Regions from separate parts of the Phycicoccus ginsengisoli genome, predicted to be linked through region 1. Evidence: predicted binding sites of a transcription regulator. Region 1 holds the regulator's gene; each other region holds the start of a gene.

Region 1 (7,698 bases):
CCGCCCTCGACGAGCACCACTCGGTCCCCGAGCGCCACCAACACGGTGGCGCTCCCGCCAGAGGCGACCAAGCACACCGAGGCCGGCGCCATAGCCTTCGCGAAGTACTTCTTGCAGGTCTCCAGCGAGGCATTCGTGGCAGGCGATGGATCGACGGTCCGGGCCCTTTCTGAGAGCTCATGCTCCGGTTGCGGGGCGATCGCTCGGGCAGCCGACAACGAGTATGCGGACGGTTTACACCCGGCGACTGCCCGCTTCGTCTTCCAAGACTCCAATGTGCACCCAAGCAGCTCTGGCGACCTCCGAGTGATCGACGTGATTGGCACAGAGAAGTCAGTCGCAATGGTTGACGCGACCGGAGCTGAGAAGCGCCGGACCAAAGCTGAACCCTCATGGACGAGATCGACGGTCCGGTGGACAGGCAGGGAATGGGTGATGCAGGACTTCGCGGTGGTGAAGCAGTCATGATTCGGCGCCTGGTCCTGGCCATCGCGCTTGTTGCGGTGATCGGGCTCGGAGCTGGATCGGCGGCATCTGCGGACGGCCCTGCCAACCCGGACGGCTCGCTCACGACGGCGACCGCCAACGAAGGAGTGACTGTCAGCGCTGACACGTTCAGGGTTCCCTCTGGTTCCTCCAACACGAAGGGTGATCAGGAGAAGCCGATCGCCATCGGGGTGACTGCTCTGCAGGCCCTGGAGTTCCGCGCCTCCTTGGGCTGCGGGGATGCCTCTAGTCCGGACGCAACGGTCGACGTCACTGACTGCACCTTGGCCCTGTCTGCCTGTGGGGACAACGCCATCCTTCTGTATGTGTGGGCGCGTCGCGCCGCCAGCGAAGAGCCTTGGCAGTTCAAAGGGCAGACGTGCAAGGCCTCACAACTCCCGGTAGGGACTGGCATGCCGCCCGCGATCCCGACCATGGCGCAGCTCCAGACGGCCTTCCGGCAGCTGCCGTTCTCCAAGCCCACGGTCGGCATCCAGCCCGAGGGCAACACGACGCTGGTCAACCTGCCCACCTACTTCCGGGCCGAGTGGCCGGACGACACCGGCCTCCAGCCGGGCGAGGTCAGCAGGCCCGTCAGGCTCCTGTCCTGGACGGTGGAGTTCAAGATCGCGGCCCGCTCGTACGACTTCCACTACGGTGACGGGTCCAGCAGCGGCCCTACCTCCGACCCCGGCGGCGTCTACCCGGACGGCGCGATCCGCCACACCTACGCCGAACCCACTGCGGCCGCCCGGGTCAGCGTGGACTCGACGCTCACCGCGCAGTACCGCGCCAACGGCGGCCCGTGGCAGGACATCGACGCCGTCGCCGACCTGCAGGACGAACCCGTCACCACCCTCCAGGTCCGCGAGGCCCACGCCCGCCTGGTCACCCGCTGAGCACGGCATCGATGAGCCCGGCGTCGATGACCCCGGCGCCAACGACCCCGGTTTGGACGACCCCGGTTAGGACGAGCCCGGCGCCGGCGGGCGGTTGTCCGGACCGTCTGCTTGCATCGTCGGCACCATGAAGCCGGAGCAGACCGCCACCACCCGAGCCCTCGACGACGTCGATCCCGACACCGACGTCACGGACCTCGGCGGCATCGAGGGCCCGACCGGCGGCTCGCGTCGCAGGGGGACCGCACTCTGCCTCTCCGGCGGCGGCTACCGCGCAGCCCTGTTCCACCTCGGCGCGCTGCGGCGGCTCAACGAGCTCGGCGCCCTCGCCCAGCTCACGACGATCAGCGGCGTCTCCGGCGGCTCCATCGTCGCCAACCTCGTCGCCGACCCCCGACTGACCTTCCCGGGCGGCAGCGCGGGAGAGGTCGGCGGCTTCGACGAGTACGTCGCCGAGCCCCTCGCCCGCCTCGCCTCGCGCAACATCCGCACCCCGGCACTGCTCAGCCGGCTGCTCCCGTGGCGCTGGTCCACCTCGGACGCGGCGGTCCGGGCCCTCGCCGACGAGTTCGCGCAGACCGTCGACTGGTGGTCCAGGCCGTTGCGCGACAACGCCGTGGCCGGGCCCGCGGTCATCACCGGTGCCACCGAGATCGGCTACGGCGTCAACTGGGTGTTCGAGGACCCCACCGCCCACAAGCCGCACGGGCGGGTCGGCGACTACCGCCTCGGGTATGCCGCCCCGCCGCCCGGACTGCGGATGGCGGACATCGTGGCCGCGTCCTGTGCCTTCCCGCCGTTCTTCGCCCCCATGGTCCTCGACGGCGACGCGATCGGGCTCACGGGTGGCCACCAGGGCCTGGAGTCCGACGAGGCCCGATGGGAGATCCGGCGCCGGATCCGCCTCACCGACGGGGGCGTCTACGACAACCTCGGGCTCGAGCCCGTCTGGAAGCGCCACGCCACCGTCCTGGTCAGCGACGGCGGCGGTGTCTTCCGCGCCCGCACCGAGCGCACCGTCGCCGGCCGCATGCTGCGCATCCTCGGCATCGCGACCAACGGCGGCCAGTCGGTCCGCTCCCGGTGGCTGCACGCGGCATACGCGCGCAAGGTCATCCTCGGCACCTCGTGGGCCCTCGACATGGTCGTCGACGGGTGCTACCCGCGCCGGACCACCGAGCTGATCAACGCGGTCCGCACCGACCTCGACACCTTCTCGCTCCAGGAGCAGCACGTCCTCGAGCGCCACGGGTACCTCGTCGCCGACGCCCAGGTGCGCGCGCACGCCCCCCACCTCGTCACCAGCAACGTCCCGGCCCGCCCACCGCACGAGGACGTCGCGGACCCCGCCGTCGCCGAGCGCTCCCTGGCCGACTCGGCCAGGCGCCGACTGCTCGGCCGGTTCTGAGCGGTCCCACCGCACCGGCCTTGCCGGGTGCCGCCCACCCGCCCCACGTACCCTGAATCCCGTGACCTTGCCCGCCACCACGTCGACCGAGGACGCCCTCGACGACCTCGCAGCGCTGCTGGACCGTGGCGGCGTCGTCGCCCTGACCGGCGCCGGGATCTCCACCGAGTCGGGCATCCCCGACTACCGCGGCCCGGACGGCGAGCGCCGGGTGACGCCGATGCAGTACTCGGAGTTCACCGGCTCGAGCGAGGCCCGCAAGAAGTACTGGGCGCGCAGCTACGTCGGCTGGCAGCGGTTCAACCTCGCGCGCCCCAACGCCGGGCACGACGCGGTCGCCCGGCTGCAGGCCAGCGGCCGCATCGGCTCGGTCATCACCCAGAACGTCGACGGCCTGCACCAGCACGCCGGCGCCACCGACGTCGTCGAGCTGCACGGCTCGCTCGCCAAGGTCGTCTGCCTGACCTGCGGTGACCGCAGCAGCCGCTGGGACCTCGACGAACGGATGCGGGAGGCCAACCCCTCGTTCACGGTCACCTCCGACGAGATCCGGCCCGACGGCGACGTCGCGCTCAACGCCCTCGACGTCGAGTCGTTCGTCGTGCCGCTCTGCCTCGTCTGTGGCCGGGACACGCTCAAGCCGGACGTCGTGTTCTTCGGCGAGTCCGTGCCGAAGCCGTTGGTGGAGAGGTGCTTCCGGCTCACCGAGTCGGCCAGCGCGCTGCTCGTCCTGGGCTCGAGCCTGAAGGTGATGAGCGGCTACCGGTTCGTCCGGCGCGCCCACGCCCTCGGCATCCCGGTCGCGATCATCACCCGTGGCCCCACCCGTGGCGACGGCGAGGCCAGCCACCAGCTCGACGCACCCCTCGGGCCCACCCTCACCCGGCTGGTCGCCCGGCTGGGGGCCTGACCCGCCTCACCCCGACGGTCGCCGGGCCACCAGGACCACGTCGATCGCGTCACCCGCGTCGGTCTGCCGGACGACCTCCTCGCAGCGCTCGACGTCGAGGTCTGCCGCCACCTCGCGCAGCCCCTCGACGGTCTGCAGCAGGGCGGGGTCCGACGGGCCGCCGACGCCCTCGGTGAGGTTGCGCAGCGCGTGCCCGACCACGACCAGCGCCCCTCCCGGCGCGAGCCACGCCGTGGCCCGGGTGAGGACGTCCTCGGGCAGGTGGAGGTAGGCGACGAGGACGAGGTCGTAGGCCGTGTGCGCCGGCGGCTGCCAGGAGCGGACGTCGGCGACGACGCAGTCCACCCGCAGCCCCCGGCCCGTCGCCTCCTTCTCGCCCTTGGCCAGCCCGACCGCGGAGAAGTCGACTGCCGTCACCCGCCACCGCCTGGCGGCCAGCCAGACGGCGTGCCGGCCCTCGCCGGCGCCGAGGTCGAGAGCGCGCCCCGGCTCCCAGTCGCCGACGATGCGCTCGACCTCCGCGTTCGGCTCCGCGCTCCACACCCTGCCCTGCGCGGCATACCGCTCGTCCCACAGCTGGCGGCGCCCGGTGCCGGTGCTCGCCGCGCGTGCGCCCCCCGGCGCGTGCTCGTGACCGCGATCCTCGCTCATCCCCCTAGCATCGCCGATATGACTGCCCCTGCCACCGCGGGACGACCGCCGGTCGAGGTCCGCGACGCGGCCCCGACGGACGTCGGTGCCATGGCCGCCATCTACGACGAGCAGGTGCGGACCTCGGTGGCGACGTTCGACACGCAGGAGCGCGGCGCGGCCTACCTCGGCGAGAAGCTCGCGGCGACGGGGCCCGGGAACGTCGTCCTCGTCGCCTGCCTCGGGGACGAGGTCGTCGGCTACGCGTTCTCCGGTCCGTTCCGGCCGCGGCCGGCCTACGACGGGACCCGGGAGGTGTCCGTCTACGTCGACGCCTCCGCCCGTGGGGCGGGCATCGCCCGCAGCCTGTATGCCGCGCTGCTGGCCCGGCTCGACGCCGAACCGTCCGTGCACACCCAGCTCGCGGTGATCGCACTGCCGAACGAGGCGAGCGAGGCGCTGCACCGCAGCTTCGGCTTCGAGCGGGTCGGCGTGCTGCGCGAGGTCGGCAACAAGTTCGGCCGGTGGGTCGACACGGCCTGGTACCAGCGGCTGGCCTGAGCCGGGTCCCGGAACAGCACTGGCGCGTCACGCCCTGGCTTGGCACTCTCGTGCCGAGGAGATTCGCGCGAAGACTCGGGGAGGCTGACCCATGGGTGCGACCGGTGCCGGACCGTTCGAGAACGACGACGCCCTCGACTTCCTGGACGACCTGGAGGAGGCCGACGCCCAGGCGCGCCGGGAGCGGGTGGAGTCCGCCCTGGGGCGGGTCGTGCGCTCGCGCGACTACATCGAGGCCCCGGTGATGTCCGAGGCCATCGCCGCGGCCGTCATCGTGTCCGCCTGCGACGACCCGGAGTCGGTCGTGGGCGAGCGCAACGTGCCTCGCTGGGTCGACGAGGACCCGCTCGACATCGACGAGCGCCTCGAGGAGCTCGCCACCCAGGCGCTGCACCGCGCCCTGCGCTCGGAGGACAACGAGCTCTGGGAGCTGTGGGCGGACGGCGACGGCGGCGAGAAGTTCAGCGCGCGGCTGACGCACTACCTCGACGCCCTGGGCGACGAGAGCTAGGAGTCAGACCCGTCGCAGGACGGCGGTGACCTTGCCCAGGATCGTGGCGTGGTCACCGTCGATCGGCTCGAAGGCCGGGTTGTGCGGGAGCAGCCACACCTTGCCGTCGCGGCGCTTGAACGTCTTGACCGTCGCCTCGTTGTCGAGCATGGCGGCCACGATGTCGCCGTTGTCGGCCGTCGGCTGCTGGCGGACGACGACCCAGTCGCCGTCGCAGATCGCAGCGTCGATCATCGAGTCGCCGACGACCTTGAGCAGGAAGAGGGAGCCCTCGCCGACGATCTGCTTGGGCAGCGGGAAGACCTCCTCGACGGACTCCTCGGCCGTGATCGGCACGCCGGCCGCGATCCGGCCGAGGACCGGCACGTAGGACGCCTCCGGCCGGGCGTCGCCCATGCCCGTCTCGTCGAACTCGGCCACCTCGTCCTGCGGCGCGGCCCCGCCGCGGTAGCCGCGGCTGTCGGCGGCGGCGTCGGGGGAGACGACCTCGATGGCGCGGGGTCGGTTGGGGTCGCGGCGCAGGTAGCCCTTGCGCTCGAGCGTCGCGAGCTGGTGCGCGACCGAGCTCGGGGAGGTCAGCCCGACGGCCTCGCCGATCTCGCGCAGACTCGGCGGGTAGCCGCGGCGGTCGACCGAGTTCCGGATCACCTCGAGGACCTTGCGCTGGCGCACGGTGAGGCCGTCGCCGCGGTCGCGGTCGGGGAGTTCCTTGACGTTGTCGCCGCTCATGACGCTCCTCGTCTCTGCAGGTCAGGTGCCGTGGATCCGGTCGGTCGCCACGCCAGGAGGCCGGTCCCGGGCCCCGGCGTGGGGGCCGTTGTCAGTGCCGTCTGGTGTGCTCCTCGACGTGGACACAGCGTATGGCGTTCGAACACAGTTGCCAAACACGTGTTCGAGGTGTGTCTTGTCCTGTTCGAACATGCGTGCTAGAACTGGCACCAGCGGTCTTCGGACACCTGTTCGATGACCTTGACGATGGAGGACCCGATGAGTGCAGCAGTCGCCTGGGATGTCACCGCCCCGCCGGTGGACGAGCCGCGCCGGCCCGCACGCCCGCACCTGGTGTCGGTGCCGTGCGGTGACGACCTCCGGCTCCCCGCCCCCGCGCCGCTCCGGCTGACCCGCGCCGGCCGGCTCGCCGTGACCCTGACCGTCCTCGTGGCGCTCGTCGCGGTCGCCGTCGCCCTCCTCGCCGGGGGAGCCTCGGCCTCCTCCGCCGCCATCGACCACTCGACCACGGTGCGCTCCGGCCAGACGCTCTCCCAGGTGGCCGCCACGCAGCTGCCCGGCCTGCCGGTCGCCGACGCCGTGGCCCGCATCCAGGTCGCCAATGACCTCGCCTCCGACCAGGTCCACGCCGGCCAGATCCTGCTCATCCCCGCCGTCGGCTGAGCCACTCTCCCCGGCCGGGCCCGGCGGCCTGGTCCGGATGCCGCGCCCGGCGTCGAGCCGGTTGTCCGGTGGGACCCGCCCGGGCCGAACGCGTCTGGGGCGACGTCCTTTTCGTCGGGAGTGCGCGCTGCCGGACCCAGGGATATGGTCACCGCAAGGAGGCTGACTGATGAGCTCGACGAAGACGTTCCTGGACTGGCCGGTGCTGCGCCAGTTCCGCAGCGGTGACCTGCTCGGCCGGGGACCGGCCGTCACGTCCGAGCGCACCCGGTCGATGTCCCCGCGGACGGCCACGGCCGACCGCGTGGTGCAGTCGGTGTGCCCCTACTGCGCCGTCGGCTGCGGCCAGAAGGTGTTCGTCAAGGACGAGAAGGTCGTGCAGATCGAGGGCGACCCCGACTCGCCCATCTCGCGCGGCCGCCTGTGCCCCAAGGGCTCGGCCAGCGAGCAGCTCGTCAACAGCCCCTCCCGCCAGACCCACGTGCTCTACCGGCGCCCGCACGGCACCGAGTGGGAGCCGATGGACCGCGACACCGCGATCGACATGATCGCCGACCGGTTCGTCGAGAGCCGGCGCCGCACCTGGCAGGACGCCGACGAGCACGGCCGGCCGCTGCACCGGACCATGGGGATCGCCTCGCTCGGGGGAGCCACCCTCGACAACGAGGAGAACTACCTCATCAAGAAGCTCTTCACCGCCGCGGGCGCGATCCAGATCGAGAACCAAGCCCGTATTTGACACTCCGCCACGGTCCCCAGTCTGGGGTCCTCGTTCGGACGCGGCGGCGCGACGCAGTACGTGCAGGACCTGGCCAACGCCGACTGCATCGTCATCCAGGGCTCGAACATGGCCGAGTGCCACCCGGTCGGCTACCAGTGGGTGACCGAGGCACGCCTGCGC
Region 2 (7,698 bases), on a different contig from region 1:
GTCGCGAACCAGTCCGGGAAGCGGTCCCAGAAGGTGGGGGCCGCGATCGGGATGATCCCGACGGCGATGGCGACCGACACGATGACCATGTTGAGGTTGTCGTGGTACTTCACCCGCGACAGGGTCCGGATGCCGCTGGCCGCGACCGAGCCGAAGAGGACGATGCCGGCGCCGCCCAGCACGGGGTACGGGATGGCGGCGACGACGGCCCCGACGACCGGGAGCAGCCCGAGCAGGAGGAGGACCCCGCCACCGGCGGCCACGGCATACCGGCTCTTGATGCCGGTGAGCGCGACCAGGCCGACGTTCTGCGCGAAGGCGCTCGCCGGGAACGTGCCGAACACCGGCGCGACGGTGGTGGCCGCCATGTCGGCGCGCAGGCCATCGGCCACCCGGCGGGCGTCCACCGGGGTGCCCACGATCTCGCCGATGGCGAGGATGTCGGCGGTGGTCTCGGTCATGATCACGAAGATGACGATGGTCATCGACACGATCGCGCCGACCTCGAACGTCGGGGAGCCGAAGTGGAACACCTGCGGCAGCGCGACGATCTTGGCCTCGCCGACGGAGGAGAAGTCGGCGCGGCCGGTGAGGGCGGCGATCACGGTGCCCACGACGAGGCCGATGAGGATGGAGAGCCGCGAGACGGCCCCCTGGAAGACCCGGCTGATGACCAGGATGACCAGCAGCGTCAGGCCGGCGAAGCCGATGTTGCCCATCGAGCCGAAGTCGGGGGCCTTGTCGTTGTTGCCCATCGCCCACCGGAACGCCACCGGCATCAGCGACAGGCCGATGACCGTGATGATGGTGCCGGTCACCACTGCGGGGAAGAGCCGCACCAGCTGGGCGAAGAACGACGACGCCACCAGACCGATGAGCCCGGCCACGATGATCGCGCCGAAGACCGGCCGCAGTCCGCCCCCGCTCGCGATCGCGACCATGGTGGAGACGCTGGCGAAGGAGATGCCCTGGACGATCGGCAGGCGGCTGCCGAAGGGTCCGATGCCCAGGGTCTGCAGGAGGGTCGCGAGGCCGCTGATGAACAGGCCGGCCGTGACGAGCAGGGCCATGTCCGTGGGCTTGAGGCCGGCGGCGCCCCCGACGATGAGCGGCGGTGCGATGACCCCGCCGTACATGGTCAGGATGTGCTGGGTGCCGTAGGCGAGGAGGGGGCCGGGACCGTACTTCTGGTCCTCGGGGCGGCCTTGGTGCTGACGTGGGGGCGCGGACGTCGTTGTCCGCTTGCGCAGTCGCATGCCGGCCTCAGCAGAAGCCCGGGACGGTGAGCCAGGCATCCCCGGCGTCCGACCCGCCCTCGCGCTGCACCGTGGCCTCGATCAGGCCGTACGGCCGGTCCGCGGCGATGAACACCTCGCCGTCGTTCTCCACCCCGAACGGGCTGAGGTCGACGAGGAAGTGGTGCTTGTTGGGCGCGGAGAACTTGATCTCGGCGACCTCGGGGTGGGCCTCGAGGGCCGCCGAGCCCATGGCGTAGAGCGACTGCTGCAGCGCGTGGCTGTAGGTGGTCGCGAAGGTCTCGAGCAGGACCGTGCGGATGTCGTCGAAGGACTTGTTCCAGTCGACGCCCTCGGTCGTCTCGTAGCGCCAGCGGGCGACGAGCGAGGTGGCGAGGATGCGGTCGTCGGCCTCCTGCAGGGTCGTGTACTCGTCCTGGAGGAAGCCCTTGAACTCCGAGCCGGTGGACTTGAGGATCACGAGGTCCTTGATGCCCGAGACGACCCAGGCGCGGGGGCTGTCGCCACTGCGGTCCTGGGTGACGACGGTGGTGCGCACCTCGCCGCCGCGGCGGGCGAAGGCGTGGTCGTGGCCCTGGCCGCCGACCTCGATGCGGTCCCAGGTGTACTCCTCGACCTCGACCCGGCTGGCCGTGGCGGCCGGCGTGACGTCGAGGAAGCGGGACCCGAGGGCGAGGGCGTAGTCCTCCGGGGAGGTGACGCCGTGCTGCTTGGCGAAGGCGAAGGCGGTGTTCTTCTGGGTGTCGGTCGGCAGGACGTTCGCCTGGTCGCCGGAGACGTGCGCGTCGCGGAAGTCGCCGCGCAGGGCGCTGGAGACGTTGAGGTCGCGGATCTCGTGGCGCGCGGTGTCGCGGTAGATCCGCACGACGCGGTTCTCCGCCTTGCCGTATTGGTTGGGTCCGAGGACGTAGGTCATGACAGGTGCTCCTTGCGGGTGCTCCGTCGGGCCGCGCGGCTGGTGCCGGGGCGATGGGTTCGGTCCGGGCGCCCGCGCTGAGCGGGGCCGTGTGCCGCGACACGGCGGCCGAGTGGGCCGGGGTGCCGCGCGACGCTGGGATGGAAGCGCCGGTCTTGGTCCTGACTTCCGTGATACGGAAACCTGTTTACGAATGATGGAACGATAGGTGTCCGATTCGTCGCCGTCAACAGTTTGTTGAAACGAAGATCCCGGCGCTGGCGAGGCCGCCTACATGGGGCGCCATTCGGTCGCCGGCCGGTCGTCGGCCTGTGACCCGGCCGCGCGGCGGAGGCACCGGCGTAGTCGCGGGAGGCCACCCGGCTCAGCTCGCCGGGGGCTCCACGGGCTCGCGCACCCGGTTGAGGTAGTTGTAGACGGTGAAGCGGGTCAGGCCCATCGCCTCGGCCACCGTCTCGGCGCTGCGGCGCATCTCGAACGCCCCCCGCTCCTCGAGCAGCCGCACCGCCTGCTGCTTGCCGGCCCGGGGCAGGTCGACCAGGGGAGCACCCAGCTCCTCCTCGACGGCCGCGATGAGCCGGGCCAGCCCGTCCGAGAGGTCCGTGGTGGCGGCGGGTCCGGACGCAGAGTCCCCACCTCGAGCAGCGCCGACGGCGGAGGCCCCGGCCCCCCGGGCGGCACCGGCCTCCTGGGCCGCGCCACGCCGCCGGGCAGCGGCCAGGGTCGGCAGCGCGGCGTCGAGACCGGCCGCGAGGTCGCTGACCGTGAGCGTCACCCGGGTCGCCCCTTCGGCGAGCGCGGCGCGGACGGCCTGGGCGACCGCCGGGACGACCGTGTCGGCCTCCCCGTCGACGGCCGTGCCGAGGGGCCCGAGGTCTGGAGTCAGCCCGGCCGCGGTCAGCGCGCTCGCGGCGGCGGTCACGTGCGCGGGGACGCGCTCGTCCTCACCACGGAACGGCTCGGTGGTGAACTCCGCTCGAACGCGCATGCGGCTCACCGTACTTCGCCCACCGCCGGCGCACGAGAGCTGATGCGCCTCAGCGCCTCAGCCCCTCAGCGCCTCAGCCCCTCAGCGCCTCAGCCCCTCAGCGCCTCAGCGCCTCTGCCCCTTCGACCCTTCGACCCTCCGCCCCTCCGCCTCTCCGCACCGAGACTCGGACCTCGGCGCGCAGCGAAGTGCTGGAACGTGCCGGCCGGTGCCGTCAGCGGCGACGGAACCCGACCCGGACGAGGGGGTCGCGCCCGGCCGCCACCTCGTCCTCCCACTCCCGCTGCATGCGGGCGACCAGCTCTGCGGAGGTAGCAGGCCGCCGGACGGTGACCTCGGTGGGCACCTGGATGGGTCCGGCGTCGGGCGGCAGGTCGAGGTCTGCCCGCCGGACCGGGCCGCCGGAGGGCGGGCGGAACGTCCCGGAGGGGACAGGCGGGTCACCGCCCGGCGGCGCAGCGGTCTCCGACGGCCTCGGGGGCCGGATCGGCAGGCCGTACCGGTTGACGACGGTCAGGCCGTCGGGCCGGGCCGGGTCACCGGTGATCGAGTAGTCGCCGCGGTCGATGCCGTCGTGGTGAGCGGTGCACAGGCTCACCTGGTTGTCGAGGTCGGTGCTGCCGCCGTCGGCCCAGGCGTCGACATGGTGCACCTCGACGAACCGGGTGGCGGTGCACCCCGGGAACCGGCAGCCACGGTCGCGGTCGGCGACGAGCCGTCGGGCGCGCTCGGGAAGGATCCGCATCGCCCGGCCCACCGACACCGGCTTGCCCTCGGTCTCCCACACCGGCTGGACGACACCGTCGGACACGAACCGCCCCAGCAGCCGCAGCGGGATGGCATGGCCGCCGGTGACCCAGGCGCCCTTCGTGTCGAGGTGGAGGTAGACCCGGTAGTGCGAGGCGCGGGAGGTGGACCCCACAGTCGCCAGAGAGCGAACCGCCATCTCCTCCAACGCATCTGCGTAGGTCGGCAGACCGGCATCCGCATCGCCCGGGCGTTCCACGCCGAGCGCGGAACCGGCCGCACCGACAGCCAAGGGTTCCGCACCCGCGGCTCCCGGTCCCGGCAGGGCGGCGTCCTCATCGGCCCGGGCGTCACGGCGACGCAGGAACAGCGCGTCCTTGGCCTCCCTGACCGCCTGCTCGACGAGGGCGCCGACGGTCGCGGGCGCGGAGTACCGCAGCTGGAACCGGCCGTCGGCGTCGTACGACATCGACAGCTCGGGTTTCGCACATGCCCGTCTCTCCGCCGGGGACATGGCATCCGGCTCGCTCACCAGCCGCCCCGCGGGCGTACTGGAGGGGATGGTCTCGTCGCGAGCTCCGTCTCCCTCCGGCTCCACGTTCGCGCCGCCTTCGCCGGCGGCCACACCCGCTACCGCCCCGGCCTCCGGGCCTTCGTGGGCCATGAGGGCCTCGTCGCTGGGCGCCGCGGCGGGCGGGGCGGCCGGGGCGGCGAACGCGTGCCGGGACACGGCGCGACGCAGCTGGGGGACGGTCGCCTCCCGAGCCAGGGTGGTCGCGGAGGCCTGGTGGGTGGCCGGCACGCCGTGGGCGAGGACCGCGACCTGGTCGAGCGACAGCTCGCCGGCACCCAACGCAGCCGACGCCTCCACGAGCTCGCTCCGACGGCGTGCGACCGCAACGACGTCCCGCGCGTGCGCCGGCGACAGCCCCGCGCGCACGACGAGGTAGTGCTCGGGCGTCCTGAAGCCGCCGTCACCCCAGTACCCGTCCTCGACGAGCTCGGCGGCGATGTCGACCAGTTCTGCCTGCGCGCGGTTGAGCCGCCCGGCGGTCTGCGCGGTGCGCGCCCACAGCTCACGCTGCCGGGATTCCCGGGCCTGCGCGAGAGGGGTGGTCGACATGTCCCAATCGTACACCTGTTCGAATGAGCAGGGAAGGCTCGTCCACACCCGATCCTGTTGCAGGCCAACGCCGAACAGCGTTCCCTCCGCAGCCGGAAGGCGGTCGTGGCCCCCTCCCGCACCTGCCTCGACGACCCGACGGCACCCTGCCGAACCGGCACCAGCCAAGTGGGCCAACGGCAGCCACAGTGCACCCAGCACTGGCCGCAGTGGCGCCGGCGTACCCGCGTGCCGGCGCTCCCCCCGGCCTCGCTACCCGGACGCGCGCTTCGCGAGCACGTCCAGCCGGGCGCGGTCGACGCCGGTCAGCTCCTGGACCTCCGCGTCGTCCGTCGCGCCGCAGTCGAGCCCGCGCACGACGAAGTCCGCGAGCGCCCGCGCCGTCGCCGGCTCGTCCATCACGCCCGAGTCGACCTGGCCGACGTAGTTGCGCAGCCGCAGGGCCGCTGCCGGGAGGCCCTCGCGGTAGAAGGCGTAGGTCGCGGCGTACCGGCTCGGCAGCTGCGCCGGGTGCAGGTCCCAGCCCTGGTAGTAGCCACGCTCCAGCGAGCGCCGCACGAGGCGGGCGTGGAGCGCCCAGGCCGAGCGCACGGCCTCACGGTCGCCCACGGGCAGGATGTTCGTCGAGCCGTCCGAGAGCCGCACGCCGGTGCCGGCCGCGGCCACCTGCATGACCGCCTTGGCGTGGTCGGCGGCCGGGTGCTCCATCGACTGGTATGCCGCGGCGACGCCCAGCGAGGCCGAGTAGTCGTACGTGCCGTAGTGGAGACCGGTGCAGCGACCCGCCGAGGCATGGACCATCCGCGCGACCAGGGCCGTGCCGTCCGGCCCGAGGATCGCCTGCGGCGTCTCGACCTGGATCTCGAAACCCACTGCGCCCGAGGGAAGTCCGAGGGCGGACTCGAGGCGGTCGCACGCGACGACCATCGCCTCGACCTGTTCGACCGACGTCACCTTGGGCAGCGTGACCACGAAGCCCTCCGGCAGCGAGCCGTCGGCCGCGACGGCCTCCACGAACCGGGCCAGGGTCCGCACCCCTCGCGCCCGCGTCGGAGCCTCGAAGCTCTTGAACCGGATCCCGTGGAACGGCGCCACCGTCCCGGCGCGCACCGACTCCAGGAGAGCGGCGGCACTCGCGTCGACCGCCGCGTCCTCGACGTCGTCCGCCGGCGAGCCGTAGCCGTCCTCGAAGTCGATGCGCAGGTCCTCGACCGGCTCGGCCGCCAGCTTGGCGCGCACCCGCCGCACCACGTCCTCGGCGAGGTCGGCGCCGATGCCGAGCAGCGCGGCATACTCCTGCGCCCCTCCGCCGTGCTCGTCGAGGACGGCCAGCGCCTCGGCCCCCCACCGCGGCACGAGGCCGGCGTCGTACCGGCTGGCGGGGACATAGACGGTGTGGACCGGCTGGCGCTGCGGCCTCTCGCCCGGGAAGCCCTGCGCGAGAGCGGAGTCCGCGCCGGCGAGGCGTTCGTCGAGCTCACGGGTGAGGTCGGTCGGGTCGAACGTCATGGCTCAGGCCCTACCCTCTACACCGGCGGCGTGGCGGACCGCGGCGGCGACTGCGGGCGCCACCTCCGGGTCGAAGACGCTGGGGACGATGAAGCTCGCGTTGAGCTCCCCTGCGTGGACACAGTCCGCGATGGCGGTCGCCGCGGCGATCATCATGTCGTCGGTGATGTCGCTGACCCCTGCGTCGAGCAGCCCGCGGAAGAACCCCGGGAAGGCGAGCACGTTGTTGATCTGGTTGGCGTAGTCCGAGCGCCCCGTCGCGACCACGGCCGCGTGCCGGCTGGCCGCGACCGGGTCCACCTCGGGGTCGGGGTTGGCGAGCGCGAAGACGATCGCGCCGTCCGCCATGCCGGCGATGTCGTCCTCGTCGAGCAGGTTCGGCGCGGAGACGCCGATGAAGACGTCGGCACCGGCCAGCACCTCCTTGAGGGTGCCACGCACCTTGCGGGGGTTGGTGTTCCGGGCGATCCAGCCGCGGAACTCGTCGGTGTGCTGCGCGTCCGGGTCGAGCGCCCCGTGCCGGTCGCAGCCGACGATGTCGCGCGCGCCCTGGGCGTCCAGGAGGCGCACGATCGCGTGGCCCGCGGCCCCCACACCGGAGACGACGATGCGCACGTCCTCGACCGTCTTGCCCACCACGCGCAGGGCGTTGGTGAGGGCTGCGAGGACCACGATCGCGGTGCCGTGCTGGTCGTCGTGGAAGACGGGGATGTCGAGCTCGTCGCGCAGGCGCGACTCGATCTCGAAGCAGCGGGGCGCCGAGATGTCCTCGAGGTTCACACCGCCGTAGACGGGAGCGATCGCCTTGACCGTCCGGATGATCTCCTCGGTGTCCTGGGTGTCCAGGCAGACCGGCCACGCGTCCACCCCGGCGAACTGCTTGAAGAGCGCGGCCTTCCCCTCCATCACGGGCAGCGCGGCGGCCGGGCCGATGTTGCCCAGCCCCAGCACCGCCGACCCGTCGGTGACGACCGCGACGGTGTTGCGCTTGATGGTGAGCCGGCGCGCGTCGTCGGGGTTCTCGGCGATGGCGAGGCAGACCCGGGCGACACCCGGCGTGTACGCGCGGGACAGGTCGTCGCGGTGCTTCAGCGGCACCTTGGGGACGACCTCGAGCTTGCCGCCCAGGTGCAGGAGGAAGGTGCGGTCGCTGACCTTG
Region 3 (7,698 bases), on a different contig from region 1:
TTGCGCGCGAGCATGCCCGCCAGCCGGCGGGTCTGCACCGTGGCTTCGAGCCCGTGCATGGTCCTGAGCTTCTTGGCCACGAGCCGCTCGGCCTGCTCGCGCTCGTCCTCGGGTCGCACCTGCTCGAGGGCGGCCCGGGCCGTCTCGTCGTCGACGCCCTTGGTGCGCAGCTCGCGGGCGAGGGCCCGCGTGGCCAGCCCGCGGCCGGCCTGCTGGGACCGCACGAGCATCCCGGCATAGGCCTCGTCGTCGATGAGCCCGACCTCGGTCATCCGGTCGAGGACGCGCTCGGCGACCTCGTCGGCACAGCCGCGCTGGCGGAGCTTGTCGGCGAGCTGCTTGCGGCTGCGGGGGGCCATCGCCAGCTGCCGCAGCACGATCTGCCGGGCGACGTCCTCGGCATCCGGCTCGCCGTCGCGGGTCGTCGGGTCGGACTCCGGGTCTCCCGGGATCGGCTGCCACGCCTGCGGTCGGCGACCTCGCCGCCTCGGCGTCGAGACGGCACCCGGCCCCGGAGGCGCGGGCGTGGGAGTGGGAGTGGGCGTGGGAGTGGGAGTGGGAGTGGGAGTGGCCGGAGCGTCCCCGAACCAGGCGGGTCCGTCGGACGACGTCGCGGCCTGGGCTGCCTCGAGGGCAGCCCAGGCCGCAGCGCGCTTGTCAGTCATGGTCGGTGACCGGTGGAGCGGTCTGGCTCGCTCAGAACTCGACCGGGACCTCGGGCACCAGGTCGGCCGGCTTGTCGACCTGCGGGCCGACGCCGAGCTTCTCCTTGATCTTCTTCTCGATCTCGTTGGCGAGGTCGGGGTTGTCCTTGAGGAAGGTGCGGGCGTTCTCCTTGCCCTGGCCCAGCTGGTCGCCGTCGTAGGTGTACCAGGCGCCGGACTTGCGGACGAACCCGTGCTCGACACCCATGTCGATGAGGCCGCCCTCACGCGAGATGCCCTGGCCGTACAGGATGTCGAACTCGGCCTGCTTGAACGGCGGGGACACCTTGTTCTTGACCACCTTGACCCGGGTGCGGTTGCCGACCGGGTCGCTGCCGTCCTTGAGCGTCTCGATCCGGCGGACGTCGAGGCGCACGGAGGCGTAGAACTTCAGCGCCTTGCCACCGGTCGTCGTCTCCGGCGAGCCGAACATGACGCCGATCTTCTCGCGGAGCTGGTTGATGAAGATCGCGGTCGTGCCGGTGGTGTTGAGCGCGCCGGTGATCTTGCGCAGCGCCTGCGACATGAGGCGGGCCTGGAGGCCGACGTGGCTGTCCCCCATCTCGCCCTCGATCTCGGCGCGGGGCACGAGCGCCGCGACCGAGTCGATGACGATGATGTCGAGCGCGCCGGAGCGGATCAGCATGTCGGCGATCTCGAGCGCCTGCTCCCCCGTGTCGGGCTGGGACACGAGCAGCGCGTCGGTGTCGACGCCGAGCTTCTTGGCGTACTCGGGGTCGAGGGCGTGCTCGGCGTCGATGAACGCCGCGATGCCGCCGGCCTTCTGGGCGCTGGCCACCGCGTGGAGCGCGACGGTCGTCTTGCCCGAGGACTCCGGGCCGTAGATCTCGACGACGCGACCGCGCGGGAGGCCGCCGATGCCGAGGGCGATGTCGAGGGAGATCGAGCCCGTGGGGATGACCTCGATCGGCGGACGGACGTCGTCGCCGAGGCGCATGACCGCGCCCTTGCCGAAGTTCTTCTCGATCTGACCCATGACGGTGTCGAGGGACTTGGACTTCTGGTCCGTGCCCACTGCTGAGGGGTTGGTCGGTGCGGCCATCTTCGCCACGCTTCCTTCTTTCGTCTCGTGTCGGGCGCGCCTGCCGTCGACCCTGCTGCAGCCTGGGCTGTGGTTGGCCTCGCACTCTCCTGCGTTCGGGTCAGACGCTAGGTGTCGGCACCGACAGCCGTCGCGAGGCCGAGTGCGGGCCTGTGGACGGTCGGTCTGGCGGGACGCCACCTGTGGAGAAACCTACCGAACACGTGTTCGAAAGTCGCGCACCGCGCGGCCGACACGCCGGTCGCCCCCCGACGAACCCGGCGTGCCGGCCGCAGCCCCCGTGCCGCGCCCGGTGCCGCCCCACCTCGGCACCCCGCGACGCTGCCGCTGCCACCCTCAGTGGGTGACGGCGTCGCGCGCCTGCACCATCGCCTGCCTCAGGTCGGCGAAGGCACGCTCCAGACCGCCGGTGACGGCCTCGACCGCCTCCCCCGCGGCCTCACTGCGAGCCTCCGCCCGCTGCCGAGCGCGGGCGATCCGGTGCCGCACGTCCGCGAGCGCCGCAGCGAGCCGCTCGTCGGCCTCCATCCGCCCGAGGTGGTACTGCAGCTCGAGGTCGTCCAGCCGCCCGGCCCACTGCTCGATCCGGGTGTGCGCCAGCTCGACCCGCAGCCCGATGATCTCGGCCTGCAGCTGGTCGATCCGCTCGCGCAGCTCCCTCTCGTCCGTCGGCGCGTCCGCGCCCTTGGCCGTGCTGTCGCCCTTGCGGGTGCGGTCGTCCTTGTCTGCGGTCATGGCCTCGTGTCCTCTCCGGTCTCGTGCGCCGGTCACCGGCACGACTCCCATGCTCGACGCCGCCCACCGGCCCGGAACAGGGACTTCGGACCCGGGTGCCGGGCAGAGGCGCCCCGGCGGTCCGGAGCGCCCTGGAGCGCCCCGGCGGAGTGACCGGCCGGGCGTGGCCCGGAACCGGGACTTCGGACCCGGGTGGCGTCTCCCCGTCCGGGTGGAGCGTGGGCATGAGCCCGGCACCGCGGGGAGGTGCCGGCACCGAGGAGGACGCCATGAGCCACGACGGGACCTGGGAGATCTCCCTCTCCCTCGACGAGCACGAGGGCCGCACCCGCGCCGAGGCCCGGCTGCACACCCGCGCGGGGGCGCACCTGCGGGGCGTCGGGTACGCCGACCGCAACCCCAAGGACCCGGAGGTCCCGCAGATCGGCGAGGAGCTGGCCGTGTCCCGCGCGCTGTCCGAGCTCGCCCACGACCTGCTGTGGGCCACGGCGGACGACATCGCCGCCTCCCTGCACCACCCCGTGTCGCTGCGCCGCTGACGCGGCGCGACCGAGACCCTGCCTGACATGGGTACGGACACCAGGCGCGACCCGGGCACGGCACCCGGCAGCCCGGCATACGAGCACGTGCTGGTCGCGCAGCACCTGTCACGGCGGTTCGGCGACCGGGTGGCGGTCGACGACGTCTCCTTCCACATCGCGCCGGGCGAGGCGTACGGCCTCCTCGGGCCCAACGGGGCCGGCAAGACCACGACGATCCGGCTCGTCTGCGGCCTGCTCACGCCCGACGACGGTTCGGTCGAGGTGACCGGCATCCCGGTGACCGCGGGCGCGACCCGGGCGAAGGCGCGCATCGGCTACGTGCCGCAGGAGGTGTCGCTCTACCCGGACCTGAGCGCGCGCGAGAACCTCGCCTTCTTCGGGCGGCTCTACCGGCTCTCGGGGTCGGTGCTGCGCACCCGCGTCGACGAGGTGCTCGACCTGGTCGACCTGCGCGACCGCGGCGACGACCGGGTCGAGTCCTACAGCGGGGGTATGCGGCGCCGGCTCAACATCGGTGCCAGCCTCCTGCACCAGCCCGAGCTGCTCGTCCTCGACGAGCCGACCGTCGGGGTCGACCCGCAGAGCCGCCACGCCATCATGGAGAGCATCAAGGCGCTGGGGGCGACCGGACTGGCCGTGCTCTACACGACGCACTACATGGAGGAGGCCGAGCGGCTCTGCGACCGGGTCGGCATCATCGACCGGGGACGGCTCGTCGCCGAGGGCACGCGGCGGGAGCTGGTGGCCCGGGTCGGCGAACGGGACCGGATCCTGTTGTCCGCCAGCGGTTCCCTCGCCACGTTCGCCGAGGCCTGCCGCTCGATGGAGGGCATCGACGGCGTCGACGTCTCCGACTCGTCGGTGCAGCTGCTGGCCCGCGACGGACGAGTCCGGCTGCCGAGCGTCCTGGCGGCCGCGAGCAGCTCCGGGGCCTCCGTGCGGTCGGTCGAGGTCGTCGAGCCGGACCTCGAGGCCGTCTTCCTGCACCTGACCGGCACCGCGCTGAGGGAGTGAGATGCACCCGGTCGTGGCGATCGCGCTCAAGGACCTGCGGCAGCGGCTGCGGGACCGCTCGGCGTGGGTGCTCGGGATCATCGCGCCGATGGCGGTCGCGGGGCTGATCAGCGTGGCCTTCGGCGGGGCGCAGACGTTCCACACCTCGGTGGCCGTCGTCGACAACGACCACGGCGCCATCGCTGCCGGCTTCAGCCAGTTCCTGCGCAGCCCGGACCTGCACGGCCTGCTCACCGTCAAGACCGTCTCGGGCAGCCCCGACGCCCGGTCGAAGGTCGCGAACGGCTCGCTCGGGGCCGCCTTCGTCATCCCGGCCGGGTTCTCCGACGCGGTGACCGCCGGGAAGAGCCAGCCGATCACGGTGCTCGCCAGCGTCGACGCCACGGTGGCGGCTCAGGTGGCGCGCGCGCTAGCCCAGTCGTTCACGGCCCACCTGGAGGGGGTGCAGCTGTCGGTGCGCACGGCCGTGGCCGCCGGTGCCCCCGCCTCGGCCATCTCCGCCCTGGCCGCCCAGGCCTCGACCGGGCAGCTGCCCGTCCAGGCCCAGCCGCAGGCCTCCGGCACCAAGACCCTGACGGCGGTGAGCTACTACGCACCCGCCATGGGCACGTTCTTCATGTTCTTCGCCATCGGGTTCGGGTCGCGCGGCTGGTTCCTCGAACGCAGCGGCGGCACCCTGGAGCGACTGTCCGCCGCGCCCCTCGGCATCGGCGCGGTACTGGCCGGCAAGTCGCTCGCGACGTTCGTCTACGGCGCCGCCAGCCTCGGCACCGTCGCCCTGGTGAGCTCGCTGGCCTTCGGTGCGGACTGGGGGCCACCACTGGTCGTCGCGGCACTCGTCGTGGCGCTGGCGCTGACCCTCGTCGGCCTCACGGCGCTCGTCATCACCCTCGCCCGGACCGAGCGGCAGGCCGACGGGATCGCGTCGATCATCACGTTCGGGCTGGTGCTGCTGGGCGGGAACTTCGTCTTCATCAGCCAGGCGCCGGACGCCGTGCGCACGCTGTCGCGCCTCACCCCGAACGGCTGGGCGCTGCGCGCGTTCACCGACCTGTCCGGCGGGGCCGGCTGGACGACGGCGGTCGTGCCGCTGCTCGCGGTGCTGGCGTTCGCCCTCGGGACGGGCCTGCTGGCCTTCCTCCTGCGCGGGCGGGTGCTGGCGCGATGAGGGCGGGCGCGGCAGCGACGAAGGCGGGTGGCCGGCCACCTGAGGGCGGCCCTGCGGAGATGGAGGCGGGTGGCCGGCGCGATGAGGCCGGGGCTGCGGCGATGACCGGCGGGTCCGCACCATGACCGCCCTCACGTTGGCCTGGACCGAGCTGCGGCGCGCGGCCCGCGACCGGACGTTCCTGTTCTTCGCGCTCTTCCTGCCGTTCATGGTCATCCTGCTCATCGGGGTGACGACGTCGGGCTTCGCCCAGGAGCGGGTCGCCGTCGTGCAGGGCGACCGCGGGCCCCTCGCCACGTCGCTGGTCTCCGGCCTGGATGCCGCCCCGGGGATGAAGGTCGTGCGCGTGCCCGACCGGGAGACGGGCCTGGGACGGCTGCGCTCGGGTGAGGTCACCGCCGTCGTCCTCGTGCCCGCGGACTTCTCCAGCAGGCTCGAGTCGGGCGGCTCGGTGGTCGTGCCGGTGCTGAGCACCGGTGCGGTCGGCTCGGGCGGGTCCACCCTGACGACCGTGCGCTCGGTGGTGGCCCAGCAGGCCGCGGCCGTGCAGGCCGCCACCTTCGCCACGGCTCGCACCGGCGGCAGCTTCGCCCAGAACCATGCGCTGGCTGTGTCGTTGCAGCGCCAGACACCGGTGGCACCGGTGCGCACCGAGGTGGTCGACAGCGCGAGCAACTACCTGCCCCTGGGGTTCAGCTACAGCGCGCCCACGATGCTCGTGCTCTTCGTGTTCATCAACGCCATGGCCGGCGGCGCCGCGATCATCCAGACGCGCCGGCTCGGCATCTTCTCGCGCGCCCTGGCCGCCCCGGTGCGGTCGCGCGACCTCGTGCTGGGCGAGGCCCTGTGCTACCTCGCCCTGGCCGTCATGCAGGCCACCCTCATCGTGCTCGTGGGTGCGCTCGTCTTCAGCGTGGACTGGGGCAACCCGGTCGCGGCGACCGCCCTCATCGGCCTCTGGTGCCTCGTCGGCACGGGGGCGGGGCTCGTGAGCGGGACTCTCTTCCACACCCCGGAGCAGGCCAGCGCGATCGGGCCCGCCATCGGCATCGCCTTCGGGATGCTGGGCGGCTGCATGTGGCCGCTGGAGCTCGTGCCGGCCGGGGTCCGGGCTGTCGGTCACCTCACCCCGCACGCCTGGGCGGTGGACGCCTGGGTGACGCTGCTGTCCCGGGGCGGCGGGATCGCCGACATCCTGCTGCAGCTCGTGGTGCTGGCCGGCTTCGCGGTGCTGCTGCTGGGCACGGCGACGCTGCGCCTGCGCCGTTCGCTGGCGACCGGTTGACGCAGGTCTGTGCACAGACCCCCGTCGGCGCGATGACGCTCGTCTGCGCGCAGACGAGCGTGTGCGTGCGCCTGGATCTGCTCTCTGCGCACCGACACCGAGATCTGTGCGCAGACCTCGGTGTCGGGAGCGCCGGGGACCGGTTATGCCGCGTGGCCGGCGTCGCGGCTGCGGTCAGGGGCGACGGCGCATGGGGGTGTGCGGGATCCCGTCCTCGACGAACCCGCGACCGTCGGGGGCGAACCCGAACCCGGCGTACCAGTAGACGAGGTGGGACTGCGCGTCGAGGACGACGTCGCGCTCCCCCGCGAGCTCGAGCGCGGCCCACACGAGCCGGGCCGCGAGACCTGCCCCACGGGCGGACTCGGCCGTCGCCACCCGGCCGATGCGCAGGGCGTCCCCGTCGTCCAGCACCCGCAGCGTCGACACGGGCACGCCGCCCGACTCCACCCACAGGTGGCGCGCGGACGACTCGAGGTCCCGGCCGTCGAGGTCGAGGTAGGGGCAGTCCTGCTCGACCACGAAGACCTGCGCGCGCAGCGCCCACAGCCGGTAGGCCGTGAGCCCGTCGAGCTCCTCGAACGCCGCCACCCGCACCGGCCGCTTCCCCACCTCCGGGTCGCCCGTCGCGGTGGCCGGCGTCATCTGGTCGCCCGCCGGCGGCGCCCCTGCCTGCGGGTCCGCGGTGCTGGCGGGGCTGTCGGACGGGTCGTCGAGCTCGCGCGGCATACCAAGGAGGCTACGAGAGGAGGAGCCGCTCGAGGCGACGGGCCGCCCCGAGCACCCCCACGAGGCCGACGAGGACGAGGTAGCCCACGTGGCCGAGGACGCCCCAGCCCATGTCGCCGAGCATGAGGGCCCGCTCGAGCGCGACCCCGTGGTAGAGCGGCGTCGCCCGGACGAGCCACTGCAGCGCGTCGGGGTAGGTCGCCAGCGGGAAGAAGGTGGCCGAGAACAGGAACATCGGCTGGATCGCGAGGGTGACGTAGTCGAAGTCGACCCACGAGCGCATGAACGTCGTCGCGAACATGCCCAGCGCGGCGAACGCGAACCCGATGAAGACGGCGGCCGGCACCGCCAGCAGCGCCCACCATGAGTGCACCGCGCCGGCGAGCAGGGCCACGACGAGGAAGGCCAGCGAGTAGAGGCCGCCGCGGATGAGCGACCAGGAGATCTCCCCCACCGCG
Region 4 (7,698 bases), on a different contig from region 1:
AGGGGATCACCTGCATGACGCCGATCGCGTTCGCCACCGAGACCTGGCGCTGGTTCCAGCCGGACTCCTGCCACGCCACGGCCAGCGCCAGCTTCGGGTCCACGCCCTGGCGCCGGGCCGTCGCGATGATCATCGCCCGGGTCTGCGTGCGGCTCGGGACCGAGCGGGTGGCGAGGGCGGCACGGTTGCGGTTGGCGGCGCTGACCGTCGCCTGGGGGTAGGTCCGGCCGGCGAAGCTGTTGGTGCTCGGGCTCACCGGCTTGGCGCTCGAGGGCACCCGGACCTTCTGCCCGACCTGGATCATCGAGCGGGCGGAGAGGTGGTTGGCCTTGAGCAGCGAGGCGAGCGAGACGCCCTTGCGCGCGGCGATCCCCGAGAGCGTGTCACCCGACACGACGGTGTATGCCGTGGTGGCCGCCGGGCGCGCGGCGCTGGGGGTCGTGCCCCGCACCCGCAGGCGCTGCCCGGGGTGGATCACGGTGCGGGCCGAGAGCCGGTTGAGCTTGTAGAGCGTGCCGAGTGGCGTCTTGGTCCGGGCGGCGATGGCGCTGAGGGTGTCGCCGGAGCGGACCGTGTAGGTCGAGGTCGCGACGGAGGCGGAGGCGGAGGCGGCCGGGCGGGCGGCGCTCGCGGCACCGGCCCCGGGGATGCGGACCTTCTGGCCGACCTGGATCACCGAGCGTGTCGAGAGGTGGTTTGCCTTCAGCAGGGCGGCCAGCGAGACGCCCTTGCGGGCGGCGATGGCCGACAGGGTGTCACCCGGGCGCACGACGTAGGTGGCGCGCCGGATCGCCGCAGCACGCGCCGCGGCGGCGGCCTTGGCCCGGGCTGCCTCGGCGCGCGCCTGGGCCGCGGTCTTCGGGACGGACAGGCGCTGTCCCACGGACAGGCGGGACCCACCGTCGCGCAGGTGGTTGCGCGCCACCAGCGCGCCCACGGTCGTCCCGGTGCGGTCCGCGATCGCCGACAGGTTGTCGCCGGAGCGCACCGTGTAGGCCGTCCAGCCGTGCGGTGCGGCCGCGACCCGCTGGACGACGGCCAGCGGGGCCTGGGCCAGGGACGGGGGAACGGCGGCCGGGGCGATCACAGGTGGCATCAGGGAACGTGCCTTTCGGGCGGGTCCCACCGGGGCGGGAGGTGCAATGGGTGCGGATGATGTCGATGTTGCGGCTGTGACGGGTGTGACAGTACACCACGGTGGCGTGCTCATATCGACTTACATCGATGTAATTTGCAATGGCAGCCACGGCTGGCAGGCTGGACCCCGTGACCGAGCAGAACCCCGATCCCCTCTCCCCGGACGAGCCATCGCTCGAGGCCCTCGTGGGCTCGTGGCTGCCCGTGCCCGACGTCGCCGAGCGGCTCGGCGTGCCGCTCTCGCAGGTGCGCCGGATGCTCGAGGACCGCGAGCTGCTCGGCCTGCGCGTGGGGGAGCGGCGGATCCTCAAGGTCCCCGAGCAGTTCCTCGACGAGACCGTGCTGCACCACCTGCGCGGCACCTTCACGGTGCTGGCCGACGGCGGCATGACCGACGAGGAGGTCGTGCGCTGGCTGTTCACCGCCGACGACACGCTGGGTCGCGGGGGGACGCCGGTCGACGCCCTGCGTGACGGCTTCAAGACCGAGGTGCGTCGCCGGGCGATGGAGACGGCCTTCTAGGTCTCCTAGTACTGGCGGCTCGTGGCGCTGTCGATGAGGCCGTCGAGCACGTCGACCGCCTCGTCGGTGAGCCCGGTCGTCGACTTCAGGGCGGCGCGGGCCGAGCCGACCAGGCGGGTGATGTCCGCCTCCACGGCGTCGACGGCCCCGCTGTCGGTGATGACCCGGCGCACCGCCTCGACCTCCTCGTCGCCCAGGGTCGGGTCGCCGAGGTACCGGCCGATGAGGGCCCGGCCGTCCGCGTCCGCGCCCGCCAGGGCATGCGCGACCAGGACGGTGCGCTTGCCCTCGCGCAGGTCGTCCCCGGCAGGCTTGCCCGTGGTGGCGGGGTTGCCGTAGACCCCGAGCAGGTCGTCGCGCAGCTGGAACGCGTGGCCGAGGTCGAGCCCGTAGCGCGACAGCGTGGCCAGGTCGTCGGCGTCCGCCCCACCGGCCGTCGCGCCGATGAGCAGCGGGTGCTCGACCGTGTACTTGGCGGACTTGTAGCGGATCACGCGCTCGGCGCGCTCGATCCGCTCGGGAGTGGCGACGCCGTCCCAGGAGCGGGCCGACTCGACGACGTCGAGGAACTGCCCTCCCATGAGCTGGGTCCGCATCCGGTCGAAGACCTCGCGGCCCCGGGCCAGGTGTTCGGGCGCGAGCCCGGACGTGGCGTACAGCTCCTCGGTCCAGTTGAGGCACAGGTTCCCGGCCAGGATGGCCCCGGCGACGCCGAACCGGCCGGCGTCGCCGGCCCACTCCTCGCGCTCGTGGCGGGCGGCGAGCGAGCGGTGCGCCGCCGGCATACCGCGGCGGGTGTCGCTGTCGTCCATGACGTCGTCGTGGATCAGGGCGGCCGCCTGGAAGAACTCCATCGCCGTGGCCACCTGGACGATCGCGTCGGAGTCGGGCTGCCCCGTCCCGCGGTAGCCCCAGTAGAGGAAGGCAGCCCGCAGCCGCTTGCCGCCGGTGAGCAGCCGGGCCACGGCCTCGAGCAGCTCGTGCGCGTCGGGCCCGACCTCGGCCAGGACGCCGTCCTGGCGGGCGAGCACGGCGTCGACGCAGCGCTGCACGCGCTCGCGCAGTGCGGCGGCATCGAGCGGGCTGGCGACCACGGTGCTCCTCCAGATCGTCGGCGGCACAGGGCGTCTCACCCGGTGCTGCTCCTGAGCCTACGGTGTGGGCGCTCGACTAGTCTCACCGCCATGGCACTCGGTCGACCGTCGCGGCTGGCCCGGCCGGAGTCGCAGACCCGGTCGATCCCCGGCATGCTCGCGCGCACCGCGCCCTCGATCAGCTTCGAGTTCTTCCCGCCCAAGGACGACACCGGCGAGGAGACCCTCTGGGACGCCATCCGCCGGCTGGAGTCGGTGCGCCCGGACTTCGTGTCCGTCACCTACGGCGCGGGTGGCACGAGCCAGGACCGCACGGTGCGGGTGACCGGGCGCATCGCCCTGGAGACCACGCTCACCCCCCTGGCCCACCTCACCTGCGTGGGCGCGTCCGTCGCCGCGCTGCGCCAGGTGATCGGGATGTATGCCGCGAGCGGCGTCCGCAACATCCTCGCCCTGCGCGGCGACCCCCCGGGCAACCCGGGCGGGGAGTGGATCCCGCACCCCGAGGGCCTCGACCACGCCACGGACCTCGTCCGGCTGGTGCGCTCGCTGGGCGAGTTCACGATCGGGGTGGCCGCGTTCCCCGACGTGCACCCCAGCTCGCCCGACCTCGACCACGACGTCGAGGTGCTGGTGCGCAAGGCCGACGCGGGGGCGTCGTTCGCGATCACCCAGATGGTCTTCGACGCCGACACCTACCTGCGCCTGCGCGACCGGGTCGCGGAGCGCCGACCGCTGCCCATCACGCCCGGGCTGATGCCGGTGACGAACTTCAAGCAGGTGGCGCGCATGTCCCAGCTCATGGGCACGCCGCTGCCGGCCCCGGTGGTCGCGCGGCTCGAGCGCGTGGCGGACGACCCCGCCGCCACCCGGGAGGTCGGGGTGCAGATCGCCACCGAGCTCGCCCAGCGGATGCTCGCCGAGGGGGCGCCGGGCCTGCACTTCATCACCATGAACCGCTCGACCGCGACGCTCGAGGTGCACCGCAACCTCGGTCTCTGAGGCCGGCGGCTCCTGTGCCGAGCCTCCGGCGTCCGGCCTCCGGCGTCCGGGCTTCCGGCGTTTCCGGCGTTTCCGGGCTTCCGGCGCCCCTCGGCCGAGCTTCCGCAGGCCCATGGCCCAGCCTCCGGTCCGCTCACGTCGTCGCGCGGGGCGCGGGCCCCGGCTCGACCGTCCCCCCGGCCGCCCCGGGCACCTACGCCCCGCGCCGCCACAGTCCCCCGACTGCGGCGCGCCGAGCCTGCCGCCGGTCGTGACCGCCCCGCATCCGTGCGACTACTCAGATGGTCGGCCCGGGCCGGCCAGCGGGCGCAGCTCGCCCACGAGCGGCACGACGTCGGCGATCGAGTCGACCACCCGGGTCGGCTGGTAGGGGAAGGTGTCGACCTGCCCGCGCGAGGTCGATCCGGTGAGCACCAGCACGGTCCGAAGTCCCGCCTCGAGGCCGCTGATGACGTCGGTGTCCATGCGGTCGCCGATCATGACGGTCGACTCGCTGTGGGCGTCGAGCCGGTTGAGGGCGCTGCGCATCATGAGGGGGTTGGGCTTGCCGATGTAGTAGGGCTGGCGTCCGGTCGCGGCACTGATGAGCGCGGCGACCGAGCCGGTCGCGGGCATCGTGCCCTGCTGGCTCGGCCCGCTCACGTCCGGGTTGGTCGCGATGAACCGGGCACCGGCCTCGACGAGCCGGATCGCCTTGGTGATGGCCTCGAAGGAGTAGGTGCGCGTCTCGCCGAGCACGACGTAGTCCGGGTCCCGCTCCGTCATCGTGTAGCCGACCTCGTACAGCGCGGTCGTCAGCCCGGCCTCGCCGACGACGAACGCGCTCCCGTGTGGTCGCTGGTCGTCGAGGAACTGGGCCGTGGCGAGCGCGGAGGTCCAGATCGCGGCCTCGGGCACGTCGATGCCGCTGGCCCGCAACCGGGCCCGCAGGTCGCGCGGGGTGTAGATCGAGTTGTTCGTCAGGACCAGGAACCGTCGACCGTGCTCGACCAGGGCGCGCAGGAACTCGGCCGCCCCCGGGATCGCGGTCTCCTCGTGCACGAGGACGCCGTCCATGTCCGTGAGCCAGCACTCGACCGGCCGGGGTGAGGTCATGGGGCACATTCTGCCCAGCCGGTCTCACCCTTGTGGGGGAGCGCCACGGATCGGGCGGGGCGCATGCTCGAAGGTGGCCTGCGACCGCCGGGGCCGCAGCGCAGCGAGGAGGTCTCGTCATGTCCTTGGCCACGAGCTCGATCGCGACGATGTTGCCCGTCACGGACACCGGTCGCGCACGGGCGTTCTACGACCGTCTCGGTCTGCCGTTCCAGGGGACGAACGACGAGGGCAGCCTGCTCTACGGGCTCGCGGGCGGCGTGGTGCTCATGCTGCTCCCGCGTGACGCGGGGACGCAGAACCCGAGCACGGCACTGAGCTGGGAGGTGCCCGACGTCGCCGCGGAGGTGCGCGACCTCGAGGGCCGCGGGGTCGTGTTCGACGACTACGACCTGCCCGGCCTCACGACGGTGGGCCACATCGCGACGACGGGTACGGACCGGGCCGCGTGGTTCCGCGACCCCGACGGGAACGTGCTCTGCGTGCACGAGGGTCCGCCGCCGGCCTGACGGGCACGGGTGCCGGTGACCCGAGGGAGGTGGGTGAGCCGGCTCCGGGTGGGCAGGGTCAGGCGACCTCGATGGCACGGCCGGCGGTGACCCGCAGCAGCTCCTCGTAGGTGGTGCGGAAGACGGTGTGGCTGTGGCCCGCTGCCGCCCACACGTGCCGGTAGCGGCTCAGCGACACGTCGACGTACGTCGGCACCGCCTGGGTGTGGCCGACGGGCGCGACCCCGCCGATCGCGAAGCCGGTGGTCTCCCGGACGAAGTCGGCGTCTGCGCGCTCGAGGTGCGCGACGTCGTCGACGAGGTCGGCGACCTTCACCAGGTCGACCCGGTGCGCCCCCGACGTCAGGACGAGGACGGGGGAGCTCCCGCCCGCGGCGCAGGTCGCCCGGAACACCAGCGAGTTCGCGATCTCCGCCGGGGTGATCCCGAGTGCCGCTGCCGCGGCTGCCGCGGTGCGGACCGCGTCCGGCAGCGTGACGACCTCGGGCGTGACGTGGTGGACCGCGAGGGCTGCGAGCACGCGCTGGACGCCCGGGTGCCCACGAAGGTCCGGGACCGCGCCGGTGGGGCGGGTCGTCGTCGGGGTGAGCGCCTGCGGCGAGGACGCGTCGGGCGGCATGCTCGCAGACTAGGGCCGGCGGGGGGAGCCCACCAGAGTTCGGGGAGGTCGTCTCACGGGTGGGCGCGCACCGGCGTCGCGGCTCCTCTTGACGCCGTGTCCGAGGCCGGGTGTACCGTTCCGGATATCGAACAAATGTTCGAATGCCGGGGTCCGGACGACCGGCGACCGAGCGGTTCCGGCCCTGGGCCGAGCCGTCCGTCGCCACCGGACCACGGCCGGCCCTGGCCCCGCGGCCGGCGCCTCGACCCCGCCGGTCCGGGCCAGGGCCCCACCTCATCCCATCCTGCCCTGACGAAGGAGCCATGCCGTGGTGCGCCGGTACGAAGAGCCGATCGAGGTCCGCGAGAGCACCGAGGGGGGTGGCACCACCGTGGCCACGCACCCGGACGCGTTCGTCTGGCGTGGCCGGCTCTACGTCGTGCGGGCCGTCCTGGACTCCTGGCAGGAGCGCCGGGCGTGGTGGCGCGACGCCCGCGAGGGCGCCGACGTGCTCACCGACGCCCGGGAGCGCCGGGTGTGGCGGGTCGAGGCGAGCGCCGGTCGCTCCGCCGGGTCGGGTGTCTACGACCTCGGCTCCGACCCGGCCGGTCCAGCCGGCGCGGGCTGGCGGCTGCTGCGGGTCGCGGACTGAAGGCGCCGACCCATGACTCCCACCACCACCCCCGTTCCCCACGCCGTGGCGAGCGCCCTGGACCTGCTCGACCGGTCCCGGCACTCCCTGCTCGAGGCGTGCCACAGCCGCGACATCGCCCAGCGCCACCGGCAGGCCCAGCTCGCGGCCCTGCGCGCCGCCGCCGCCGTGGTCGCCGCCCGCACCAGCCCCGGGGGCCCGGCCGGCCCGCGCAGCCTCTGGGAGCTGGTGCCGTCGGTCGCGCCGGAGCTCGCCGAGTGGGCCGGCTTCTTCGAGCTGGTCGCCGCCCGGCCCGGCCCGCACACCGCCCGCGAGGCCGACGACCTGCTGCGCCAGTCCGAGACCTTCCTCGAGCTGGTCTGCCGCGCCCTCGGCCTGCCGGCCGCCGGTGTCGCCCGCGACGTGCTCGTGCCCACCGTGGCGGCCTCCGGGGCCCCGGCCCGCGCCGGGGGGTCGCCGTGACCGACTTCGTCCACCTCCACGTCGCCTCGGGGTTCTCGATGCGCTACGGCACCGCCACGCCCGAGGCGATCGTCGAGCGCGCCGCCCAGCACCGCCAGCCGGTGCTCGCCCTCACCGACCGCGACGGGCTCTACGGCGCGGTCCGGTTCGTCCGGGCTGCGACCGCCGCCGGCATCTCCCCGGTCCTCGGGGTCGACCTCGCGGTCGGGCCCGACCGGGACCGCTCCGGCGCGTCCGGCGGTGGTCCCGACGACCCCGCCCGCGGTGGACGCCGACCCTTCGACCAGAAGCTCACGGACCGGATGCTCGCCGACCGGATGCTCGCCGACCGGACGCTCGCCGACCGGGCGCTCGCCGGTGCCGCCCGCGGTGGCGGCCACGCGGCATACCTGCCCCCGGCGGCCCGGCCCCGCACCCCGGTGCGCGGCGGTGCCGTGGTCGACCCGCGCCACCCGCGGGTCACCGTGCTCGCCCGCGGCCGGGCGAGTGGGCTGCCCGGGGGTGTCGGGTATGCCGCGCTGTGCCGGCTCGTCACCGACACCCACCTGCGCGGGGAGCGGGGGACGCCGGTGACCTCGCTCGACACCGTCGCCGCGCGCTGCGCGGCCCCCGACGGACACCCCA

Evidence for each region. Region 1 encodes LexA, which represses DNA repair genes until DNA is damaged. Its sites were predicted from a motif close to TCGAACANNTGTTCGA; they were not measured.
Region 2: ACYVDO_RS06210 (HNH endonuclease signature motif containing protein) is a predicted target of LexA. The motif match lies at 5,038-5,053, and genes of this name have one in related genera.
Region 3: recA (recombinase RecA) is a predicted target of LexA. The motif match lies at 1,963-1,978, and genes of this name have one in related genera.
Region 4: ACYVDO_RS03315 (YbaK/EbsC family protein) is a predicted target of LexA. The motif match lies at 6,106-6,121, and genes of this name have one in related genera.

The regions. Positions count from the first base shown of each region.
Region 1 covers NZ_BAAGYN010000008.1:143,073-150,770, reverse strand. Annotated here, with positions in the region: gene ACYVDO_RS14545 (DUF6318 family protein) at 1-468, shown strand, start outside; gene ACYVDO_RS14540 (hypothetical protein) at 900-1,385, shown strand; gene ACYVDO_RS14535 (patatin-like phospholipase family protein) at 1,513-2,793, shown strand; gene ACYVDO_RS14530 (NAD-dependent protein deacetylase) at 2,855-3,703, shown strand; gene ACYVDO_RS14525 (class I SAM-dependent methyltransferase) at 3,710-4,354, opposite strand; gene ACYVDO_RS14520 (GNAT family N-acetyltransferase) at 4,373-4,894, shown strand; gene ACYVDO_RS14515 (DUF4259 domain-containing protein) at 4,986-5,405, shown strand; gene lexA (transcriptional repressor LexA) at 5,409-6,134, opposite strand; gene ACYVDO_RS14505 (LysM peptidoglycan-binding domain-containing protein) at 6,393-6,797, shown strand; gene fdh (formate dehydrogenase) at 6,967-7,698, shown strand, end outside.
Region 2 covers NZ_BAAGYN010000003.1:227,651-235,348, forward strand. Annotated here, with positions in the region: gene ACYVDO_RS06195 (nucleobase:cation symporter-2 family protein) at 1-1,256, opposite strand, end outside; gene pucL (factor-independent urate hydroxylase) at 1,264-2,172, opposite strand; gene ACYVDO_RS06205 (helix-turn-helix domain-containing protein) at 2,537-3,160, opposite strand; gene ACYVDO_RS06210 (HNH endonuclease signature motif containing protein) at 3,375-5,030, opposite strand; gene ACYVDO_RS06215 (DUF6986 family protein) at 5,283-6,539, opposite strand; gene ACYVDO_RS06220 (malic enzyme-like NAD(P)-binding protein) at 6,543-7,698, opposite strand, start outside.
Region 3 covers NZ_BAAGYN010000009.1:191,374-199,071, forward strand. Annotated here, with positions in the region: gene ACYVDO_RS15750 (regulatory protein RecX) at 1-665, opposite strand, end outside; gene recA (recombinase RecA) at 697-1,767, opposite strand; gene ACYVDO_RS15760 (hypothetical protein) at 2,104-2,502, opposite strand; gene ACYVDO_RS15765 (DUF1876 domain-containing protein) at 2,727-3,041, shown strand; gene ACYVDO_RS15770 (ABC transporter ATP-binding protein) at 3,069-4,058, shown strand; gene ACYVDO_RS15775 (ABC transporter permease) at 4,060-5,226, shown strand; gene ACYVDO_RS15780 (ABC transporter permease) at 5,348-6,511, shown strand; gene ACYVDO_RS15785 (GNAT family N-acetyltransferase) at 6,686-7,240, opposite strand; gene ACYVDO_RS15790 (ABC transporter permease) at 7,251-7,698, opposite strand, start outside.
Region 4 covers NZ_BAAGYN010000002.1:139,307-147,004, forward strand. Annotated here, with positions in the region: gene ACYVDO_RS03285 (LysM peptidoglycan-binding domain-containing protein) at 1-1,096, opposite strand, end outside; gene ACYVDO_RS03290 (Rv2175c family DNA-binding protein) at 1,267-1,659, shown strand; gene ACYVDO_RS03295 (polyprenyl synthetase family protein) at 1,665-2,753, opposite strand; gene metF (methylenetetrahydrofolate reductase [NAD(P)H]) at 2,844-3,755, shown strand; gene ACYVDO_RS03305 (HAD-IIA family hydrolase) at 4,029-4,850, opposite strand; gene ACYVDO_RS03310 (VOC family protein) at 4,970-5,359, shown strand; gene ACYVDO_RS03315 (YbaK/EbsC family protein) at 5,418-5,978, opposite strand; gene ACYVDO_RS03320 (DUF6504 family protein) at 6,289-6,612, shown strand; gene ACYVDO_RS03325 (SAV_6107 family HEPN domain-containing protein) at 6,625-7,074, shown strand; gene ACYVDO_RS03330 (DNA polymerase III subunit alpha) at 7,071-7,698, shown strand, end outside.